3 regions of the Alteromonas sp. 76-1 genome follow, and region 2 is predicted to be linked to each of the others. Evidence: predicted binding sites of a transcription regulator. Region 2 holds the regulator's gene; each other region holds the start of a gene.

Region 1 (3,285 bases), 1.1 Mb from region 2:
ATTGGTGCTTGATGAAAACCACTTCCCTAACGTTCTAAATATAGATGCGTGGTGCGTGACTGATGACGGGGAAAAAGAAATTATGGGAATCTCTCATAACGCACTCCCTATCTGGGGTGTACAATTTCACCCTGAATCCTTACTAACCGAGTATGGTCACGATATTTTAAATGCTTTTCTAAATGCCTAGGCCTTGACTCTTAGTTATTCTGCCAAGGGTTCAGAATAAACTTAAGCTATATGGCTTCCTGCCGATAAAAAGTTCTGCAGTTTCTCGCATTTGGCGTTGTTTTTGTTTACTTTTTATAGGTTAATCAACAAAGCGCCTTTGTAAGTAGATACATTTAGGAATTAGGGCGACCCAATGCACGGCATCTATGAACAGACGCACGAACAGTTACTTAGCAGGAGCTACTTTAAGATGACGACCCCAGCATCGACCCCGCCGCCTATCGATGAGCGCTTTGAGAGCCTATTAATTTCTCCAGAGCTTGCGATGAAAATGCTGGGAAAGCGTGGTCCTGGTGAAATCAGCTTTGAACAATCTGAACAAGGTGACGCCCGCAGACAATTACTTCACGTAGAAAAAGTCGCTATTGAGAATAAGCGCCTAAAAGCCCAGTCTGATGCCTCATATACCGAAACAGTTAATCATTACTTGCATGAAGTTTTATTAGGTGAGCTTACCGAGCAGCTATCGTTTACCTCAGATGTTTTCAACAATACATTAAATTTAAGTGATGACACGGGTGCTTTACTCGACGCGCTATCGGTACGCGCGGCATCGGTATCAAAACTAGAACCTATTGCAGCTAACTTACCTTGGCTTTATGACGAGCTGATGCAAGTCGTGAACTCTCCGGCTTTTAGAAGACGAGACTCCAAAGGTAGGGTTATCGTGGTTGAAACTTTCAGAACGGCACTTAGCTTCTTAGGCATTGAGAATTTACGCCTGCTTATTCCTTCTCTTATTATAAAACGTGCCATGCCTCAGGTAACCGATCCGTACCCTTGCATTAAGCTTAAACTCACTCAGTTTGCCCACGGCACGGCGGTATCCGCTAGGCATCTCGCGCCGCACTATAAGCTTAACCCCGTTCAGGCTTATAGTTTTGGCATGCTCAGTCAATTAGGTCGTTGTGCCATCATCCGCTTGTACTTCAAGTTGTTTGATAAGGTGCAGCTTCACCTGTTGACCGAAAGCCAAAAAGACAAAGAGCGCATGCGTCATGAAGCTTTATTAAAGCTGGCGCCATCAGCGAATTACCTGATTGCATTACAAGATGAATATGCTGATGCATTGTCCGCCGATCTTATTGAAAACATGATGTTGAAACGCTTGTTTATTGGTGATGCGATGCGTCAATGTGCCACTAGAGAGCCCTGTGAAGTAGGCTCCATGTCTAAGCTTCTACATCAAGCTCGCACCTATTCGAAGGTAAGAATGCTGCATCAATCACGTATCGTTGAAGTGGCAGAGGTAAAACCAATGATTAAAGAACAAGAATATCCATCAGGTGCATTGGAAAAACTAAGATCTGTTGATATTTTCACCCTTCCCTTATCAAAGGAGGAAGAAAACAGCTAATTTTTTGTGGATATTCATGCAAAGTAGCCAAATATCTTCTTTTACCCTCATTTGACCCACGCCAGATCAACGCGCTCTGGCTGTGAGATTACACGTCTAATTCACCTTTTAATTACACTATTCCTAAACAATATGGCTTAGTAGTAAATAGTTATTCACTTTTCCTGCAAATTAAGCCAGAGTCCTTGTATATAAAGGGCTGTAGCCATTCACAAACAAGACAACTCCTTAAAAAAATGGCATACTTACCGGTAATTTCGTTTATTTTTCCGCCTGTTCGAGGTCTATTGTACCGACAAGGGCGCTTAAAACAGAGGTAACAAAAATGACAGTAACTCGCGCAACGTTTGATGAAGTGATGGTGCCTAACTACAATCCTGCGGGCATGGTACCCGTACGCGGAGAAGGTTCACGTGTATGGGATCAAGATGGTGCTGAGTACATCGACTTCGCTGGCGGTATTGCCGTGAACGTACTAGGTCATTGTCACCCTGAACTCGTTAAGGCGCTTAACGAACAAGGCAGTAAGTTGTGGCACTTGAGCAACGTATTCACTAATGAGCCAGCACTTCGCTTAGCCTCTAAACTGGTCAATGCTACGTTTGCAGAGAAAGTGTACTTTGCTAACTCAGGCGCAGAAGCCAATGAAGCAGCATTAAAATTAGCACGTCGTTTCGCATTAGATAACTACGGTGAAGATAAAAACCAAATTATTGCTTTCAACAAAGGCTTCCACGGTCGTACTTTCTTTACCGTAACCGTTGGCGGACAGGCCGCATATTCAGATGGCTTTGGTCCTAAGCCTGGTGCTGTTGAGCATTGCGACTATAACGATTTAGCCGCTTTCGAAGCATTAATCTCAGACAACACATGTGCCGTTATGATGGAGCCCCTTCAAGGCGAAGGCGGAATTATCTCTCCTGATATTGAATTTATCAAAGGCGTGCGCGAGTTGTGTGATAAGCACAATGCCTTGCTCATTTTTGATGAAGTGCAATCGGGTGTTGGCCGTACTGGTCACCTGTATGCCTACATGGGCTTAGATGTGACCCCTGACATTTTAACTACCGCAAAATCGTTAGGCGGAGGCTTCCCTATTGGCGCCATGCTAACAACTACTGACATTGCCGCACATTTAAAAGCAGGTACTCATGGAAGTACCTACGGCGGTAACCCATTGGCCTGTGCCGTGGCTGAAAAAGCCTTTGATATTGTTAACCAGCCTGAAGTACTTGAAGGCGTGCTACACAAAGAAGCCTTGTATCGTGAGCTTTTAACCGCCATCAACGACAAGTACGAAGTATTTTCTGAAGTACGTGGACAAGGTATGTTGCTTGGCTGCGCGTTAAACGAAAAATACCAAGGCCGCGCTCGCGACTTTATGATGGCCGCAACAAAAGAACACCTTATGTGCTTAATTGCTGGCGCTAACGTTATTCGTTTTGCTCCTTCTTTGGTTATTCCTGATGAAGATATTAAAGAAGGGCTAGCCCGCTTTGAACGCGCCGTTGCCGCTGTTGTGAACGCCGAATAAACGCCAATTTAGCGAGTAGCGAACATGAATATAATTCGCCCTATTACACAAGCTGATTACCAGGCTTTGTACGACATTGCAGTAGAATCAGGTATTGGGTTTACCTCGTTGCCAGTTAACGATGATCTGCTGCATAGAAAAGTCGACCGTGCGCAAGAAGCTT
Region 2 (3,285 bases):
TCCGTAATAATAACCACAACGATCAGATTCAATTGATGTGTCAGCAACATCACCGCACAAATCTTCGTTATAAAGAAACGCACCTGCATCTGCATCATAGAAATTGGCAACAGGGCTGTAGGTTGAATAGCTATCTAATGCATAGTCACCTGATACAGCGACATCACTAACTTCTTGGGTGTTTTCATGCTCAGCAATGAAGACAATGCTGCCTTTGTCGCTTGTGACACCAGCAGAAAAATTATACTTGCTAGAGTTGCCACCATCAGCACCAGGATCTTCAAAGCTATAACCTACATTCACGCCATCGAACTGTTTTTTGGTAATAATGTTAATTACACCTGCAACGGCATCTGAACCGTAAATGGCCGATGCGCCATCGCGAAGAATTTCAATGCGCTCAACAATCGACATCGGGATCATCGACATGTCAGAAGATGAGCCACCGTCGTATCCTAAACCTGGTAGGCGACGGCCGTCCATTAGAACTAGCGTTGCGCCTGCACCCAGACCACGCAAGTTTACTTCACTAGAAGCTGATGCACCGCTACCATAACCAGATTGACCACGAAACGAACCAAAGGTGTTAATTGAAGAGTTACGTAACACTTGGGCAACTGATGTATCACCAGATAACGCGATAGATTCAGCAGTAATAACAGTAACGGGAGATACTGACTCTAAATCCACTCGTTTAATCCGAGAGCCAGTAACTTGAATTTTTTCTACAGGTTCAGCTGAATTTTCGTCATCTGATTGTGCAAAGGCCATTGGCGCGGCTAACAAGCTAGCGGATCCTGCCAGTAATAATCCGCGCTTCACAGCAGTGCTGAGTTTATTGGTGTCAAACATTTTAATTCCCCTTGTCGAAGGTGATTACAAGTTGTAATTACAAAGACGTTTATTAGTTTTTATTTTGATCAGATGTTTTCTGTCGGGAGAATTAAGCACTTCGTCGTGCTATTTGGCAATTTACAAAGTGTATAATTTGTTCTATTTAGACCTAATTTACTTTATTTATACGCAGGGTGATGAAACCTTTACGGTTCTATACATTGGTAAAATAAATATTATATTATTCTCATTTGATGTTGATTGAAAAGTACAAATAGGGATTAGATAAAATAGAAATTAAGAGTAAGGCAAGAGTGTAAATAGTGTGCAGGTTTGGTGTAGGCTTAGCGCAGTTATAGTGTACAAACGGTGCAGGTGTAGCGAGGTTTTTATGCGGTTACAGCGTAGTTAAAAACCGTATGAACTAAAAGTGTGGCAAGTCGTTTGAATATATATGACAACATGAAATAGCGTTTTTAATTAGAATTAATAACAGTGGTATTGTTGTGGTTCTTAGAATGTATGTACTGATTAAGAAAAATTTTTTAATAGAGGTAGGTGAGATTTTACTAATTTAATTATTAATCATTAAATTTGATTTTGGTTGTTTTTTGTTGGGGTTTATCTCTTTTTCTTATTTTATTTTTAGTTTTCGAATTCTTTACTTTTCTTTTCTTACTCTTTTCTAAGTCTATGGTAATTTAAATGCACAGCTACCAAGTTGTTTTGTATCTCCCTGGTACAAATTCTTTACCGCCATACTTTTATGGCGGTTTTTTTTTTGCGCTTAAAAAAGTTCGCTCAGAAAACTACTGTGCTTGATGCTAGCCGATGATCGACTTTTAGTCGTTTATACGACGGAAAATAGAAAAGGGGCGGGCTATACGTTCTCGAATAAATCTTCTACACGTTGACGCAACTCTTCAATAAGTGTCACATCGGCAGGGGCGATAAAAATAGTGTCGTCACCAGCAATGGTACCTAACACACCATCTTTTTTGCTTAATGAGTCAAGTAAGCGAGCAATAAGTTGCGCTGCACCTGGGCTGGTACGAATAATCACCATCACATTATTATGCACAATGTCGAGAACAAGCTGCTTTAACGGGCTTTTCGCGGTAGGCATACCCAGTTCTGGCGGCAGGCAGTACACCATATCGCCGCGGGCATTGCGGGTACGTACCGCGCCAAACTTACTTAGCATGCGGGAAATTTTAGATTGACTGATATTGTCATGACCTTGAGTTTTAAGGGCATCCACTATTTCACCTTGGGATCCATAGCTTTCCGCTTTTAAAATTTCTTTAAAGGCTTTAATCAGTTGCTCTTGTTTTGCGTTGGCCATAGCGTCCTGCACATTAGTTAGCGGTAATAAGTTAAATGATCATTAACGATTTATCATATATTGTGCCTTACAGGTGACCTTTGCGCAATTTAATTGCATAATCATGCATGATAGTGAATATCGACGTAAAATTGCCTTAAATGGCCGTATTAAGACCATCAGATGATTGAGTTTTCCCCCGCGTTGCATTAGTGTGACGTTCCGTTTAAATACGTGAGTAATCCCATAGGAGAAATGGTATGAAAGTAGCCGTGTTAGGTGCTGCCGGTGGTATTGGCCAAGCGCTGTCTTTGTTGTTAAAAACACAATTGCCAGCTGGTTCTGAGCTAGCGCTTTACGATGTAGCGCCAGTTGTTCCTGGTGTAGCTGTTGATTTGAGCCACATCCCAACTGCAGTAAAAGTAACCGGTCACGGTAAAGATGACCTAGCTGGTGCATTAACAGGTACAGACGTTGTTCTTATCCCTGCTGGTGTTCCGCGTAAGCCGGGCATGGATCGTTCAGACTTGTTCAACATTAACGCTGGTATTGTTAAGAACCTTATTGAAGGTGTTGCTGACAATTGTCCAGATGCTTGTGTTGGTATTATTACTAACCCAGTTAACACAACAGTGGCAATTGCTGCTGAAACGCTTAAAGCGAAAGGTGTTTATAACAAGAACAAATTGTTCGGTGTTACTACCCTTGACGTAATTCGCGCTGAGACTTTTGTTGCTGAGCTTAAAGACGTAGACGTTGCTTCTGTACACGTACCGGTAATCGGTGGTCACTCAGGCACAACTATCCTTCCTTTGCTTTCGCAAGTTGAAGGTGTTGAGTTCTCTGATGATGAAGTTTCAAGCCTAACAACTCGTATCCAAAATGCAGGTACTGAAGTTGTTGAAGCTAAAGCTGGCGGCGGTTCTGCAACCCTATCTATGGGTCAAGCAGCTGCACGTTTCTGCTTATCATTGGTTGCAGCAATGCAAGGTGAGAACGTGGTTGAATACACTTACGTTCAAACTGACGACAGCGACGATGCTGCATTCTTCGCTCACCCTGTTCGCCTTGGCGCAAACGGTGTTGAAGAAATTTTGCCATACGGCGAGCTTAGCGCATTTGAAGAA
Region 3 (3,285 bases), 1.9 Mb from region 2:
TCAGTGCCGGGTGCAGGTTCAAATGCGTCAGGGTTACCGCGATTCTCTAAAAACTTCAGGCCAATTTGCGGGAACAAGGCATAGGTAAGTACATCGTCAATCTTAGTATCTGACAATGTAATGCTTTTCTCTGATGCTAACTTAGTGAGCTCTGTTTCAAGGCTGTCTAGTTCAGGTGCGATATTATCTGCCGGACGACAGGTAATGGGCTGGCCACCATCAAGCACACGCTCTTGTAATTCTTTGTTCACTGGCGCAGCCGTAGCGCCATATTCGCCTTTAAGGACACCTGCCGTTTCTTTGGTGATGCTCTTATAACGTTCACCGGTAAGTACGTTTAATACAGACTGCGTACCTACAATTTGCGAGGTTGGCGTAACCAAAGGAATAAAACCTAAGTCTTCACGTACGCGAGGAATTTCTTTTAATACTTCTTCAAACTTGTCTTCAGCGCCTTGCTCTTTTAACTGGCTTTCCATGTTGGTTAACATGCCGCCAGGTACTTGAGCGAGCAAGATACGGGCATCAACCCCTTTCAAGCTACCTTCAAATTTACTGTATTTTTTGCGCACGCCACGGAAGTAGCTGGCGATTTCTTCAAGATCCGGCAATGACATGCCCGTATCTCGTTCTGTGCCCTCTACAATAGACACCATGGTTTCCGTCGCGGTATGACCGTAAGTCATACTCATTGAAGAAATTGCCGTATCGAGCATGTCGATGCCGGCATCGATGGCTTTTTGGTAAGTGGCCGTACTCAACCCTGTGGTGGCATGGCACTGCATAGCAATAGGCACACTGACGGTTTCTTTAAGCCCTTTAATAAGTGCTTCACAGTCGTAAGGCTTAAGCAGCCCTGCCATGTCTTTCACACAAATAGAATGAACGCCCATATCTTCGAGTTGCTTGGCCATATCCAGCCACAGTTGAAGATTGTGGACAGGACTCACCGTGTAAGAAATTGTACCCTGGGCATGAGCGCCACTGTCAACAGTCGCTTTAATCGCAGTTTTTAGATTACGCATGTCGTTCATGGCGTCGAAGATACGAAATACATCAACTCCATTCTCATGTGCACGCTCAACAAAACGTGTCACTACATCATCAGCGTAATGGCGATAGCCTAATAAGTTTTGACCTCGCAACAACATCTGTTGCTTCGTATTTGGCATTGCCGCTTTAAGCTGGCGAATGCGATCCCAAGGATCTTCCCCTAAATAGCGAATACAGGAATCAAATGTCGCCCCGCCCCAAGATTCAACAGACCAAAAACCTGCTTTATCAAGTTTTTCGGCAATAGGCAGCATATCTTCTATACGCATACGCGTAGCAAGTAGCGATTGATGGGCATCACGCAAGACTAGCTCGGTTAAGGCCAGTGGCTTAGACATGGTAACTCCTGAATGATTTGTTTAATTAATTTTTATTGGCTTGACGATGAGTATGAACAGCAGCGGTGATAGCAGCAACAACATTACCATCGACACCAGCTTGAACCGCTTTTCTACGAGGTGCAGCATACTGAGGTGCGGCTTCGCCCGGAAATGCTTCACAAAATTTTGCAATTAGGTGAATTCCAACGATTAACAATGCCAGGAATGAAAAAACAAATACCATTCCTATTAGCATCAGTGAGCCGGCTTCAAGCAGCAAACTGCTAACTGATTCTGTTTCCATGGTGAACTCTTCAAAAATTTCGTTGTGAATAAGTATCATGCGAGGGTATAAAACACAACAAAAAAGCAAGTGAAATGCATATGCAATCACACTTTATGCTACTAAAAAGCAATAAAATAACTATTTATGCTAAGTGAATGGATATATTTTCACAAAATATACTTAATGAACTCCTGTGGTTTTCGTGAAATCCATATCAAGTTGTTTAGCGAAATGTGTAGCGTGCCTAGCAACAAGTTCTAATTGGAAGTCGTTTTTGTCTTGAGGAGTATAAGAAGATACATTAACCGAACGTCCTTCTTTATCAATCGCCATGAATGAGATGAAGCAAGGATTGGCGACTAACGTGTATAAATGAGTTGAAGCGAATTGTGCAGATTCGTAAAAGAATAGAAATTTTAGATGCGGAAATAAAAAAACCCACCAGATGGTGGGTTTTCTTATATGGCGCGTGTGGAAGGATTCGAACCTCCGACCGCCTGGTTCGTAGCCAGGTACTCTATCCAGCTGAGCTACACACGCGTAAACTTTTTTACTTTAGGGTATTACCCCCAAAGGTGACGCATTTAAAAGAAGTGGCGCGTGTGGAAGGATTCGAACCTCCGACCGCCTGGTTCGTAGCCAGGTACTCTATCCAGCTGAGCTACACACGCGCAATAAAACTTTTGTTGACCGTCACACCATCAACGAACAATGGCGGAGAGGGAGGGATTCGAACCCTCGATACCAGTATTAGGTATGGTTCCTTAGCAGGGAACTGGTTTCAGCCACTCACCCACCTCTCCTTAAGTGGTGCCGCATTTTACGGATTCACCGGCCGGAGTCAAACCTTTTTTAGATAAAAATGTTTACTCGCTGTCATTTTGTACGATTCGTACAAAAAACCTGTATTTTGGTTAGGTTATAATCAAATTTTAGCGGGTTAATTTAGGAATGCACGCCTTCGTGCAAAATGAACTTTTATAATAAATATCGAAAAATACCTAAATTTTTTTAAATTAATTTAAAAAAATCCCTATAAACAAAAAAGGCCAGCATAAGCTGACCGATTTTTGTGCAGAGAGTGATTACTCAGCCGTTCCAGGTTGTCCACCTTTCTCAGCTTGAATTCTCATGTAAATCTCTTCACGGTGCACAGAAACTTCTTTTGGTGCATTCACACCAATTCGGACCTGATTCCCTTTTACACCTAGAACAGTGACAGTTACATCATCACCAACCATAAGTGTTTCACCAACTCGACGAGTCAAAATAAGCATTCGCTTGCTCCTGTTCCTTAATACTGAACATTTCCTTAATTACTCCGCCACTTATCGGCACGACCCGACAGTAGCAACAGTGATTCCATGTTTCTGTGTCACTTCAAAAACTCACTGCAAGTTTCAGATTTGATTATAGCTTATCTTCTAACCAAGCGTTAACTGATTCTAACGCTGTGCTTAGATGCTCTGGCTTATCGCCACCCGCTTGAGCCATATCAGGGCGACCTCCCCCTTTTCCGCCAACCTGCGCGGCAATAAAGTTAACCAACTCGCCTGCTTTCACTTTACCGGTAAGGTTTTTCGTCACCCCAGTGATAAGATTGACCTTATCTTCACTTGCCACACC

Evidence for each region. The regulator ArgR, encoded in region 2, controls arginine synthesis, uptake and breakdown. The targets are predictions, from matches to a motif close to ANTGAATANNTATTCANT.
Region 1: the regulator ArgR is predicted to act here: its motif matches at 1,731-1,748, upstream of ALT761_RS02040 (aspartate aminotransferase family protein).
Region 3: the regulator ArgR is predicted to act here: its motif matches at 1,814-1,831, upstream of ALT761_RS05300 (OadG family protein).

The regions. Positions count from the first base shown of each region.
Region 1 covers NZ_LR136958.1:500,986-504,270, reverse strand. Annotated here, with positions in the region: gene ALT761_RS02050 (anthranilate synthase component II) at 1-190, shown strand, start outside; gene ALT761_RS02045 (HDOD domain-containing protein) at 422-1,588, shown strand; gene ALT761_RS02040 (aspartate aminotransferase family protein) at 1,914-3,122, shown strand; gene astA (arginine N-succinyltransferase) at 3,147-3,285, shown strand, end outside.
Region 2 covers NZ_LR136958.1:4,094,309-4,097,593, reverse strand. Annotated here, with positions in the region: gene ALT761_RS17345 (TonB-dependent receptor) at 1-852, opposite strand, end outside; gene argR (transcriptional regulator ArgR) at 1,715-2,179, opposite strand; gene mdh (malate dehydrogenase) at 2,419-3,285, shown strand, end outside.
Region 3 covers NZ_LR136958.1:1,271,760-1,275,044, reverse strand. Annotated here, with positions in the region: gene oadA (sodium-extruding oxaloacetate decarboxylase subunit alpha) at 1-1,391, opposite strand, end outside; gene ALT761_RS05300 (OadG family protein) at 1,417-1,677, opposite strand; tRNA gene ALT761_RS05295 (tRNA-Arg) at 2,123-2,199, opposite strand; tRNA gene ALT761_RS05290 (tRNA-Arg) at 2,254-2,330, opposite strand; tRNA gene ALT761_RS05285 (tRNA-Ser) at 2,372-2,462, opposite strand; gene csrA (carbon storage regulator CsrA) at 2,745-2,936, opposite strand; gene alaS (alanine--tRNA ligase) at 3,070-3,285, opposite strand, start outside.